Methylosarcina fibrata AML-C10: one gene and its partner. The protein of the gene in region 1 interacts with the protein of each later gene in a pairwise test. Links are inferred from orthologs where the notes say so. Each region holds a gene or a part of one and is shown on either strand. Other genes may lie near its edges. The genes, in order: mtgA and A3OW_RS0117695.

What was found.
Region 2: the proteins of mtgA (region 1) and A3OW_RS0117695 interact in binary tests that used the Escherichia coli proteins (3 or more experiments, as listed by UniProt). The link is inferred for Methylosarcina fibrata AML-C10 from one-to-one orthologs.

What each region holds. Positions count from the first base shown.
Region 1 is NZ_KB889965.1:4,791,205-4,799,794, forward strand. Bases 1-2,780 are described here. They hold mtgA (monofunctional biosynthetic peptidoglycan transglycosylase), read right to left. Parts: upstream 1,892-2,780; coding sequence 1,109-1,891; downstream 1-1,108. Other genes in these bases: nagZ (beta-N-acetylhexosaminidase), read right to left, coding at 1-916; A3OW_RS0122755 (host attachment protein), read left to right, coding at 2,140-2,592. Also shown: A3OW_RS0122760 (hypothetical protein), read left to right, coding at 3,244-3,966; A3OW_RS0122765 (alpha/beta fold hydrolase), read left to right, coding at 3,966-4,742; RNA chaperone Hfq, read left to right, coding at 4,966-5,205; ribosome rescue GTPase HflX, read left to right, coding at 5,298-6,563; FtsH protease activity modulator HflK, read left to right, coding at 6,720-7,913; protease modulator HflC, read left to right, coding at 7,910-8,590. UniProt on the Escherichia coli protein: Peptidoglycan polymerase that catalyzes glycan chain elongation from lipid-linked precursors. May play a role in peptidoglycan assembly during cell division in collaboration with other cell division proteins.
Region 2 is NZ_KB889965.1:3,787,394-3,792,149, reverse strand. The notes cover bases 1,757-4,756. They hold A3OW_RS0117695 (peptidoglycan D,D-transpeptidase FtsI family protein), read right to left. Parts: upstream 4,163-4,756; coding sequence 2,351-4,162; downstream 1,757-2,350. Other genes in these bases: rsmH (16S rRNA (cytosine(1402)-N(4))-methyltransferase RsmH), read right to left, coding at 4,436-4,756; ftsL (cell division protein FtsL), read right to left, coding at 4,163-4,435; A3OW_RS0117700 (UDP-N-acetylmuramoyl-L-alanyl-D-glutamate--2,6-diaminopimelate ligase), read right to left, coding at 1,757-2,361. In the rest of the region: A3OW_RS0117705 (UDP-N-acetylmuramoyl-tripeptide--D-alanyl-D-alanine ligase), read right to left, coding at 1-875; more of A3OW_RS0117700, read right to left, coding at 856-1,756. UniProt on the Escherichia coli protein: Essential cell division protein that catalyzes cross-linking of the peptidoglycan cell wall at the division septum. Required for localization of FtsN.

The DNA of each region.
Region 1 (8,590 bases):
TGAGCCGTTGCTCCCGCTCGGGGTCTGCGGTGATCGGCAACGCGTCCAGCACTTCCTCGGCGGCCTTGGGGTTGTTGCAGACCAGCAGCATGTCGCAGCCGGCTTGCTGTGCGGCTCTGGCCCGTTCCGAATAACCGCCGGCGGCCGAGGCGCCCGCCATGCTCAGGTCGTCGCTGAACACGACGCCGTTGAAATGGAGTTCCCCGCGCAATATCTGTTGAATCCAGAACCTGGAAAATCCGGCCGGATCGGGAGCGATCTTCGGATAAACGACGTGAGCCGGCATGATGCCTTCCACGCCTTCTTCGATCAGCCGCTTGAACGGAAACAGGTCCTTGGCGCGGATGCTGTCGAGATCGCGGTCGTCTACCGGCAGGGCCAGATGCGAATCCGCCGAGACCGCGCCGTGGCCCGGAAAATGTTTTCCGATGGCGGCCATGCCTGCTTTGCGCATGCCTTTTCGAAAAGCGCCGGCCAGTATGGCCGCCCGTTCGGGATCGCTCGAAAAGGAACGGTCGCCGATGACTTCGCTGATCCCGCAATCGACGTCGAGCACCGGAGCAAAACTGAAGTCGACGCCGACGGCCAACAACTCCGAGGCCATCAGCCAACCTGCCGCTTCGGCGACTTCCGGCTCGGCCCGGTCATAAAATGCCGCGGGCGGAAGACGGGTAAACCCTTGCCGGAAACGCTGGACCCGGCCGCCTTCCTGATCGACGGCAATGAGAATCCGGCCGTTGCGGGCGGCGCGAATGCTGTCGATGAGCTCGGTGATTTGTTCCGGACTTTGATAGTTGCGCGAGAAGAGAATCACCGCGCCGGTATTGGGATGATTGAATTTTTCTTGTTCATGTGGTGCCAGCGTCAAGCCTTCGACGTCGAGCATGACGGGACCGATCGGAAGTGTTTTGGTCATGGTGACGAGATAAGTTTCAGTCAGTAATAAAAGTCTGCCGGTTGTCCGGTTTCATTGAAAGCGGGGTTTTGAAAGTTATTTTATCCCGTGATGAACGGGCTCGTATCGTTGCCCGGACAGGGCCGGTCAGGCCGATCCCAAGGAAAATGAATGGATGCTTGGGTGCTCTCCCCACTGTTTTTCGCCGGCCTGCTACCGCAGAGGATAAGCAATGTTGCGCATTTGTCTGAGTATCCAGTGTTGCCGTTCGATCAAATAGCCGGAAGGGCGAGCGACCTTGAGCCGCAACGGATTCGGCAGGGATGCCGCCAGCAGCGCGGCCTGGGGCCGGCTCAGATTGTTGGCGGGAATGCCGAAATAATGCCGGCTGGCCGCCTGGATGCCGAAAACGTGATCGCCGAATTCGGCAATGTTCAGATAAACCGTCAAAATGCGTTCCTTACTCCACAGCAACTCGATCAGCAGGGTGAACCAGACTTCGAAGCCCTTGCGAAGAATGCTTTTGGAAGGGTTTAAAAATAAGTTTTTGGCGACCTGTTGGGAAATGGTGCTGGCGCCTCTCAGTCGTCCCCCGTCGATGTAAATGTCGATGGACGATTGTATCGATTGTAGATCAAATCCCGAATGTTGAAAAAAACGCTGATCCTCCGAAGCGATGACGGCGCGGTAAGCATTCGGGGAAATTTGCTCCGAGCTTACCCATTGATAATCGATCGGACGCCAGATCCGGTTTTTAACCATGTCTTCCACATGCCGAAAGAGCATGAAGGCCGAGGAAGGCGGCGGCGTCCAGCGTAACAGGGCGCAGATCATGATGCTTGAAAAGGCAAAGGCGAGGAATCCGTAGTAAATTCCGTTGCGCAGTCTGGCACCGAGTTTTGAAGGAAATTTCCGGCGGGAACCAGCTTTCCGGGATCGTTTTTTTCTGGCCGACACAAAAGTTATCATAGGGCTGAGGATTTTTCTCGACTCCATTCGAAGCCTGGAGTTTGTTCCATATGATAAAGCCTTTGTTCCGGCTTGAATACCGTCGAAACATCATGGCCCGTTTTTTCTGCGGCGCTTTCCCGTGACGTCGTGCCGGGAACCGAACGGATCAGGAATAATTTTCGTCATGAGAGCGGGCTGGAAAAAAAATTATTGAACGGCCATCAAATGAATGGATTTATCATTCAAGGACAAGGATAATAAGGTTTATTCTAAAAATTCTAGAGGACACGAATATGACATCAATCTGGATCCTTGTCGCCGACAACAGCCGAGCCCGTATATTTACCACCGAAAGTTCTTCTGCGCCGTTACAGGAATTGGAAGATTTGACCCACGCCGAAAGCCGGCTGCATGACCGGGAAATCACTCAGGACTTGCCGGGCAGGCACACGGGGACCGGGGGTACCGGCCATCCTTACGATTCGGCCACCGACCCCAAAAAATACGAAGCCGTTCAATTTGCCCATCAGATCATCGGCTATCTGGAAGAGGCCCGCAACGCCAACCGATTCGATCGTTTGATGATTGTTGCCGAGCCTTCCATGCTGGGATTGCTGCGCAAGGAAATGCCGGAGCAGATCAAAAAGCATGTCACTTTTGAGCTCGACAAAAATATTACGACGCAGAGCGCGGCCGAAATTCGCGATCACTTGCCCGAATATCTGCCGAGACTTGAAGAAATGTGAGAAGAAGGGTTGAATTGGCAACAGCCCGCCCCATATACCAGTGCTGTTACCGTGAAAATCGAAAGATGCCAGTGGAGTAGGAGCGGCTCTAGCCGCGATTAAGCCTTGGTCGCGGCTGAAGCCGTTCTCACAGATGATGTTCATGATTCGGGGTGACGGAAGCCACTTCATGCCGGTTAAGTTAAGCTGTCGGACTAGCGGGAGCTACTAAGCCGGCTTTGCCCATATTACCGGTTTCTTAAATTAAATGGGTAATTCTTAATGCGGAAAAGACGGGAATGGCTCAAAGGAATCGGTCCGTTTTTCGAATGAAACCGGATCGGCGCCGGACTCGTTCGCGATACAAAGAATACTTTGCCGCAGCCGTTATCTTCCGGGCAAGAGCCGCTGAAGACCAAAGTATGGTATCGAGTCGTTAACTTGTTTCAGTCAAATGAATTTCTCGAATCCGTCATCAACGCCGATGCCGGGATTCGGTCATTGCTCAAAAGCAGGCCGCCGTCCCGCGCGCTCGGGAACAATCGATCGTTTTACCACTCCTATTGCTTGCTCCTCGGTATTGGATTCGGGCACAACAATCGCAATAAAGATCAATGTTCGGGTCGAGGCAACTGAGTTACCTCAGTTTTTGGCGTGACCGAAACAGGATAAATGAAGCAACTGGCCGATAAAAGTTTTCTCACTCATGCCGTATCGCTCGTTCTTGTCGTAGCGGGCTATCTCATTCCTGTTCAACAGGACTTGATTAAATCGATCGGGTTTTTCGCTCTCTCGGGGGCAATGACCAACTGGCTCGCCGTTTACATGCTGTTTGAAAGGGTGCCTCTTCTGTATGGATCGGGCGTTATTCCAGGCCGTTTCGAAGAGTTCAAGCGGTCCATCAGGGAATTGATGATGCAGCAGTTTTTTACGGTCGGCAATATTGAACGGTTTATTGAGGCCGAGGAGCAACAGGGCGCTAAGCTATTGAATCTGGAACCTTTGCTGAACGCCGTCGATTACGAGCGTATTTATCAGGGACTGGTTTCGGCGATCATGGGCTCTTCTTTTGGCGGAATGCTGGCCGTGCTGGGAGGAAAGGAGGCTTTGGCGCCGTTAAAGGAGCCGGTCATCGATAAATTGCGGGCGGTTCTGGCCGGAATAGCCGAGTCGGAAAGTTTTACTGTTGCGTTAAAGCATGGGCTGGATGCGCATAAAATTGGCATGGATATTGTATCTAAAATTGAAAAGGTTATCGACAAACGGCTGGATGAGATGACGCCTCAAATGGTCAAGGAAATGGTTCAGGCCATCATTCGCGACCATTTGGGATGGCTGGTCGTATGGGGCGGTTTTTTCGGCGGTTTGATGGGGGCGTTGTTCGCTTTTGCTTGATGGAAGCTGTTGATCTTGTTTATACGGAATTCGGAAAATCCGCTTCCGAACCTCTCGTCATTCTGCACGGTTTTTTTGCATCGTCCCGTAACTGGCGGCAAATAGCGGAAAAACTGTCGGATCAGTTTCATGTCTACGTGCCGGACATGAGAAATCATGGTGCATCGCCTCATCATCCGGTCATGGATTATTCCGCCATGGCGGCGGACTTGAGACAATTTATCGAACGGCATGGCTTGACAAGGGTCAACGTGTTGGGCCACAGCATGGGCGGCAAGATCGCCATGTGGTGTGCGCTTAATGAGCCTAATCTGTTCAAGAAACTGATCGTCGCCGATATTGCCCCGGTCGGTTACAGCCACCGCTTCGAGCGCACGATACAGGCGCTGAAGGACTTGCCGTTGACTGAGCTCAACAGTAGGAAACAGGCCGAGTTCCGACTGGCTGAAGAACTGCCCGATCCGGCTTACCGCCAATTTTTGTTGCAAAATCTGGTGTTGTCCGAGGGGCGGTATCGGTGGCGGGTCAATCTCGATATATTTTATAATGCGGCTTCGAACATTACCGCGTTTCCGGATACCGATCAATTGGCGCCTTATCAGGGTAAGGTTTTGTTTATCGCAGGGGAGCATTCCGATTTTGTTAAAATGGAAGACGTCGCGCCTTTGTTTCCCACGGCGATTTTTGACACAATTCCCGATGCAGGGCATTGGCTGCACGTGCAGCAGCCGGAAATCTTTATAAAAACAGTAGGAAATTTTTTGAAATTCTGTTAAAAATGACTTTTAGTTTAGAGTCGGATCTCTAAAGATATCGTCTACGATCAGGCCTTTTACTGGGCTTCAAGATGCTTATTTTCATGCCGATGGATGAAAATGGGTTGCCATTAAGGTTAAAATAGGCTAACGACCATTATAATTGACTGTTAAACAGTTGTGTTGTCAGGCCATTACAGTTATCTTAAATAACTTTCAATAACAATAACTAAGGAGAAGTCGGATGTCCAAAGGCCAAAATTTGCAGGATAATTTTTTAAATACGCTTAGAAAAGAACATACGCCTGTGTCAATTTTTCTTGTGAATGGCATCAAACTGCAAGGGAAAGTCGATTCATTCGATCAATATGTCATCATGCTGAAAAATACCGTGAGCCAAATGGTATACAAACACGCCATTTCCACTATCGTTCCGGGCAAAGCGGTAAAATTTACTCCGGAAAGTGAAGTTGAGGAAGATTGATTTTCCTTTTTGTTGTTTCTCCTGCTTCACTTGTTGTCATCGCCTCGCCGGAGTGGTGAGTTTATTATTCTTGTCTGCCGTATGGAGTTTTTGTGTTTGATCGTCCCGATTCGGGTGAGCGCGCCGTTCTTGTTCACCTGACCCTTCATTCCGGGCCGGAAGATCTTTTAGAGCTAAAAGAATTAGCCAGATCGGCAGGAACCGATCCTGTTCATGTTGTTACCGGGAGCCGCAAAAGCCCCGATCCGAAATATTTCGTAGGAGAGGGTAAACTCGAGGAGATTAAGTCCAGTTTAAGTGCGTTCGACGCCGATATCGTCTTGTTTAACCATGCCTTGTCGCCCAGCCAGGAACGCAATCTGGAAAAGGCGCTCGGCGTGAGGGTGGTCGATAGAAACGGCCTGATTCTCGATATATTCGCCCAAAGAGCGCAGACCTTCGAAGGAAAATTACAGGTGGAACTGGCTCAGTTGAAGCATTTGTCGACCCGTCTCGTGCGGGGATGGACCCATCTGGAACGGCAAAAGGGCGGCATCGGTCTGAGAGGGCCGGGCGAAACGCAGTTGGAAACCGACCGGCGCCTGATCGGCGTGCGCATCAAGCAGATACAGAGCCGTCTGGAAAAGGTCGACCGGCAGAGGCACCAGGGGCGGAGCAAAAGAAAGAAAGCCGAAATCCCGGCCGTTTCCCTGGTCGGTTATACCAATGCCGGCAAATCGACTTTGTTCAACCGGTTGACCGGAGCCGATATTTATACTGCCGACCAGTTGTTCGCCACGCTGGATCCCACCTTGCGCCACTGCGCCTTGCCCAATAACAGTGAGATCGTCCTGGCGGATACGGTCGGATTCATCAGGCATCTGCCTCATGAGCTGGTGGCGGCGTTCAAGTCGACTTTGCAGGAAGCCAGCGAAGCCGACTTGTTGTTGCACGTCATTGACGCTCATGTCGAAGATCGCGAGGCTACCGTGGTCGAGGTCAACAAGGTGTTGGGAGACATTGACGCTGGCCGGATCAAGCAATTGGAAGTTTATAATAAAATCGATTTACTGGATAATGTGTCTCCCAGAATTGACCGGGACGAAGCCGGCGCTCCGCTGAGAGTCTGGCTGTCCGCCCAATCGGGCGCGGGTATTGACCTGCTTTATCAAGCCTTGTCCGAACTGTTTTCCACCGGAAAAATTAAAATGCATTGTCATTTGCAGGCCGATCAAGGACAGGCCAGGGCAAAAATTTATACTTGCGCAAAAATTATTAGCGAGCATATTGATGAGGACGGAACGAGCGAATTGGTCGTCGAAATCGACGCCAAGCACCTGGGTATGTTGAAGTCGGTAAAATGTGAGCGGATAGGGTAGGAAGCAAGGTTCCGGATGTGGCATCTTGCGCCCTGTTTAAGATAGAATGCCCGATTGCATGAACAACCTCAAGGATAGCGCTCCGTTCTTTATGATAAGTCTATCCTTCGGGATCAATGTTGAATACGTTTTAATAATCCAATTTGGAGCGAAATAATGTCCTGGAATGAACCTGGCGGCGACAATAAAGACCCCTGGAGCGGTCGCGGCGACCAGAAAGGTCCCCCTGATCTTGATCAGGCAATTCGATCATTGCAAGAAAAATTAGGCAGAATTTTTGGCGGTGGCGGCAGCAGCGGCGGTGAAAGACCAGGCGGCGGTTCGGTAAAAAGTCTGGGTTACATTATCGCGGCAGTTTTGTTTTTGTGGGCCTTAAGCGGATTCTATATCGTCGATGAAGGTAATCACGGCGTGGAAACCCGGTTCGGAAAATATCTCGACACGACCCAGGCGGGTCTGAACTGGCACCTGCCTGCGCCCATCGAACGGGTCGACATCGTCAACGTCAAGCAGAACAGGACGATCGACGTCGGCTTTCAAAGTTTCGGGGACGCGGCCTCCCGGTCGGAGCCAAAAGAAGCGCTGATGCTGACCAAGGACGAAAATTACGTCGACGTCCGCCTGGTGGTTCAGTATCAGGTCAAAGACGCCAAGGATTTTCTTTTCAATGTCGTGGATCCTGCCAAAACCTTGAAGCAGGTGACCGAAAGCGCCGAGCGCGGCGTCATCGGCAGCAGCAATATGGATTTCGTTTTGACCGAGGGCCGGGCCGAAATCGTGACCCAGATTAAAAAAGAGATTCAGACGATCATGGACAGTTATGAATCCGGCATTCAGGTGACTACGGTCAATCTTCGGGATGCGCAACCGCCCGAGCAGGTGCAAAACGCGTTTGAAGACGTCATCAAAGCCCGGGAGGACGAGCAGCGCCTGATCAATGAAGCCGAAGCCTATGCGAATGACGTGGTGCCGAAAGCCCGCGGTGCCGCCGCAAGAAAATTGCAGGAAGCCGAAGGTTATAAAGAGCAGGTAATCGCGCAGGCGGAAGGCGAGACCAATCGTTTTTCGAAATTGCTTGCCGAATATTCCAAAGCGCCCGAAGTTACCCGAAAGAGGCTGTATCTCGAATCGATGGAATCGGTTTTAGCCGGAGCCAACACGGTACTGGTCGACGTGAAGGGCAGCAACAATTTACTGTATTTGCCGCTGGATAAAATGGTTCAGCATTTGCCTCCGGTCGAGCCGCCGGCGCCTCCCCAGGCGGCTGCAGCTCAACCCGAGACGGAAGTTGAAGAACAGCCTCCTGTCCGTACGACAACCCGGGGCAGAGAAGCAAGGGGACGCCGATGACACAGAATAAAATATTAGTAGGTTTAGGCGCATTATTGTTAGTGATCATGATGAGCGTCTTTACCGTCACTGAAACGGAAAGAGCCATTAAATTCCGTCTGGGCGAAATTGTAAAATTCGATTACGAGCCCGGTCTGCATTTCAAGATTCCGTTTATCAACAACGTAAAAAAATTCGATTCACGGGTGCAAACGATGGTTTCGCGGCCCGAAGGATTTTTAACCGCGGAAAAGAAGAACGTGATCGTCGATTCCTTCGTGAAATGGCGTATCGGCGACGTTACCACATTTTATACGGTTGTCGCAGGGGATATAGACCAGGCCAATTTAATTCTGGATCCGATCATTAAAGACGCGTTTCGCAGCGAGTTCGGCAAGCGCAACATCAAGCAACTGGTGTCGACCGACCGCAGGGCGATACGGGATATCCTGATAAAAAACACCAAGCCTCTCGCGGCCGAAAAGGGGATGGAAATCATCGATATTCAGGTTATGCGCATCGATCTGCCGCCCGAAGTCAGCACTTCGGTATTCCGCAGGATGGAAGCCGAGCGCGACCGGGTGGCTCGTGAATTCCGCTCTCAAGGCGCGGAAGCGGCGGAAAAAATTCGCGCGGACGCCGACAGGCAGCGCGTGGTCACGTTGGCCAATGCTTTCAAGGAGGCCGAACGGCTGCGC
Region 2 (4,756 bases), 1.0 Mb from region 1 along the record:
GCAGCGGCCAAGGCGTTGACGACGTTGTGCCGGCCGGCCAGTTGCAGAACGCACTCGGCGGAACCGCCGGCGCTTACCAGTTGAAACGCCGTGGCGAAACGGTTGTCGACAATACCTGTTCTAATCGCTTTCGCCGTCAGGTCCGCCCGGTCGTGCAGTCCGAAAGACAGGGTTTTCCTGTCGCCCGCCAGCGACTTCCAGTAATCGTAATAACGGTCGTCGCGATTAATGACGGCCACGCCGTCCCGGCCCAACGTGCGGATGATTTCACCCTTGGCCCGGGCGACTCCTTCCACACTGCCGAAACCTTCGATATGAGCGGGGCCGGCATTGGTGAGAATCACCACGTCGGACCGAGCATAGCGGCTAGTATATTCGATTTCGCCGTGATGGTTGGCGCCCATCTCGATCACTCCGTACCGATGCTGCTCGTTCAGGCGCAGCAAAGTTAAAGGCACGCCGATGTCGTTGTTCAAGTTCCCCGGGGTGTAGAGCACCTGACCGTTAACCGAAAGAATCGCGGCAACCATTTCCTTGACGGTGGTCTTGCCGTTGCTCCCGGTAACGCCGACGATCGATGCCGGCAGGGTTCGGCGCCAGGCTCCCGCCAGTTCGGCCAGAGCGAAACGAGTATCGGCCACCGTTACGTGCGGTATTCCTGCCGTGACGCCCTTTCGAACAATGGCTGCGACGGCCCCGCCTTGCTCAGCCTGTTCGATAAAATCGTTACCGTCAAAAGTCTTCCCCTTGATGGCAATATAGAGAGCACCCGGCTGAATCGTCCTGGTATCGATGCCGACCGAAGAAACGGTCACGTCGTTACCGATCAGATCGCCGCCCACCCATCTGGAAATTTCACTCAACAACAATTGCATTTTGATCCGCTCTCTTATTTAATGCCGCTGCTACGATTCCGGCGTCACTAAATGGCAGCTTTACGCCGTTTATTTCCTGATACTGCTCATGGCCTTTGCCGGCAATGACGACATAGTCGTCCGGTTGTGCCTGCAAAACAGCGGTTTGTATGGCTTTTTCCCGATCTCGGATCACTTTCACCTTTTCCATGCGGCATCCCGATGCGATGTCGTCGACGATCGCCTGGCCGTCCTCAAAACGCGGATTGTCGTCCGTCAGGATGACCTGATCCGCCCACCGTTCGGCGATGGCGCCCATTTCGGGCCGCTTGCCGCGGTCCCGATTGCCGCCGCAGCCCAATACGACCCACACCGCCGAGTTACAATGTTTTCTTACGCTCGACAACACTTTTTCCACCGCATCGGGCGTATGCGCATAATCGACGAATACGACCGGAGCCCGGCCGCCACCGAAACGCTCCATCCGGCCCGCGACCGGCTTCAGCGAGCGTAACCTGCGAGCCGACTCTTCCAACGAATGACCCAAGGCCAGCATGACGGCTAAAACCGCCAACACGTTATCGATATTGAACTCGCCGAACAGCGGGATTCGTATCCGTTGGCATTCATGCTGCCAACGCACGTCGAATTCAATGCCGTCCGCCTGGTAGGCGATCCGTTCCGGCGCGAGACACTCGGCCTGTGCCGTTTTGTTCCCCTGCCGACTGTATCCCCATAACGCCACGTTCTTAGGAACAGTCGCCAGCACGCGGTTGCTGTAATCGTCGTCCAGGTTCACGACCGCAAAGGACAAATCCGGTTTATCGAACAGCTTCATTTTGGCCTGCACGTAAGCTTCCATAGAGCCGTGATAATCCAGATGATCCCGGCTGATGTTCGTCAATACCGCGCCTTTAAACCGAACGCCGTTTACTCGCCCCTGTTCCAGGCCGTGCGACGAAACTTCCATGGCCACCGATTTTTTTTGCTCGGCCGCCAGTTGAGCCAGAATCCGTTGCACGGCCAAGGCGTCCGGCGTGGTGTTCAATGTTTCGTTCAGCTTGCCCCATTCGCCCCAGCCCAAGGTTCCGATAATGCCGCAATCGTCCAGTAACTGGCCCAGAAACTGGCTGCAGGAGGTTTTGCCGTTGGTGCCGGTCAAGCCGATAACGTCAAGCCGGCGCGACGGATCCCCGTAAAAACGCGCCGCCACGTCCCCGAGTTTCAGTTCCAGATGATCTACTGCAATATGCGGTATTCTCTTTAACTGAAGGGCAAAACCGGCCGTATCTCCGGCGGGGTCAAACACCACCGCACAGGCCCCCTTCCGGACGGCTTCATCAAGATGCGTCAAGCCATGCTGCCTGGAACCGGCCAAGGCGATGAACACATCTCCCGGCACAAGCGTCCGGCTGTCCAGCGACAGGCCGGTTACCAACCGGTCTTCGGCAACCACCGCGATCCCTGCCAGTAACTGACTCAGTTGCAAGGCTGTTTCAAGAATCATTACGGGTCAACAACAGGGGCATGGTGCTCTGCTGATCGGGAGCGATGCCCAGGATTCTCAAGGCTCCGGCCATTACCTTGGAAAACACGGGCGCCGATACCAGCCCACCGTAATATTCCCCGGCCGAAGGTTCGTCGATCATTACCGTAATGATCAACCGCGGATCCCTGGCCGGCGCCAAGCCGGCAAAAACCGCAAAATATTTGTTGCTGCTGTATCCTCCGCGCCCCGCTTTTTTTACGGTCCCGGTTTTTCCGGCAACGGTATAGCCGTCCACGCGGGCTTCATAAGCGGTGCCGTCTTTCATGATCACGCTTTCCATCATGGTTCTTACGCTCTGAGCCGTCTTCGCGGAAAAAACCCGATGCGCATCCGGATCTTCCTCCCGCTTCAGCAAACTGACCGAATGCAGCATGCCGTCGTCAGCCAGGGCCGTATACGCTCTTGCCAGTTGCACCGCCGAAGCGTTCAGACCATAGCCGAACGACAGAATCGCCCGGTCGAAATCCTGCCATTTCCGGTAATCCGTCAAAATACCGCTTGCCTCTTTGGGAAAGCCCGCATTGGACGCCGTACCAAAGCCAAGCTGATGGTAAAGATTCCAGAGATATTTCGGCGGCATCTTCAAGGCCATTTGACTCACCGCGATATTGCTGGATTTTTTCAACACGTGCGTTAAATCGAGAGCTCCGTAGTTATGCACGTCCTTAACCTGATGACGACCGATCTCAAAGATTCCATGCGTGTAAAAAATATCGTTGGGACGGACATACCCCCCATCCAGCGCAGCGGCCACGACGAACGGTTTTACCGTCGAGCCCGGCTCGAACACTTCCGTAAAGGCGCGGTTTCTGTATAAGTTTTCCTTTAAATCCTCTCTTACATTCGGATTGAAGGAGGGCTGGTTGACCGCCGCCAGTATTTCGCCGTTTTTCGCATCCAATACCACTAAAGTACCCGACTTGGCCTTATGCGCTTCCACCGCCGACTGCAACTCACGATAAGCCAGATACTGAATGCGCTGATCGATGCTCAGCTCCAGGGTTCCGCCGGAGACGGGTTCTTTTATATTTTCTACGTCATCGATAATCTGACGCTTGCCGTCCCGGATGACCCGTTTTTTTCCCGGAATGCCTTTCAACAGGGCTTCATACCCTTTCTCCATGCCTTCCTGTCCGATATCGTTCAGATCGGTGAATCCCACGATATGCGCCGAAACGGCACCCGCCGGATAGAAGCGTTTGAACTCTCGATCGAAATTTACCCCCGGCAGGTTTAAATTCTTCACCTTCTCAGCGTCACCGGGACTGATCCGGCGAACCACATACGCAAATTGCCGGGTGGGATCGCTGTTAAACAACTTGGCCACTTTGCCTTGAGGCAACTCCAGCACTTTTTCCATTTGGCTGATGTGTTTGCGGTCCGCCGATCGGTAATTTTTCAGTTCCTCGGCAATTTGCTCGTCCGGTTGCTTATGTTTTTTCAGCTTCTCGATGAAACTGATCTCCGCCAGATGATGTTCCCTGGGATTCACCCAGATGGATTGCACCGGTGTACTAATCGCCAGCGGCTCTCCGTTTCGGTCCTTGATCATTCCTCGGTAAGCGGACACCGACACGTCGTCTACATGTTTCTTGTCTCCCTGTTCCTTAAGGAAGTCCTTGTTCAAAACCTGCAAATCCACTGCCTTTAAAACAAGCACGGCCATACAAGCCATCATGAATGAAACAACGAACTTTCTTCTGGACGAATAATCGCCATCACCGGCTTTCGTTTTGCTTTTTCGTTGATAGTCCAGCATTTACGGTTTTAAATAAACTATTTTATCCCGTTGCGGCATGGTCAGTTTTAAGTGCTGCCGCGCCAGTTGTTCAATCCGGTCGTGTTCGGCCAAAGTCGTCAGTTCCAATTGCAATTTCCCCCAGTCCACTTCGTATTGATCCAGGATTCTTTCCTGCTTTTGAATCTCGATAAAAACCAGGCGCGAATAGTATTTACTGTAAATCGCCCCCAGCGCCGACGCCAGCAATCCGGACAGCAGGACGCCGGCCAGCATGAAATGATATTTTGTCATTTAAACTCTCTCGGCCACCCGCATCACTGCGCTGCGTGCCCTGGGATTCTGCCCGATTTCCCGATCACCGGCCTTGATCGCCTTGCCGATTTTTTTCAGCATGCCTTTACTTATGTCGGCCTCTTTCACCGGCAGCTTGCCCGGATCAAATTTAGCCCCCGATTCAGACCTGATAAACTGCTTGACCATTCTGTCTTCCAGAGAATGAAAAGAGATGACCACTAATCGGCCGCCCGGCTTTAAAACACGAACGGATTGCTGCAGTGCTTCCTTGAGTTCGTCCAGCTCCCTGTTGATTTCGATGCGTATGGCCTGAAAAGT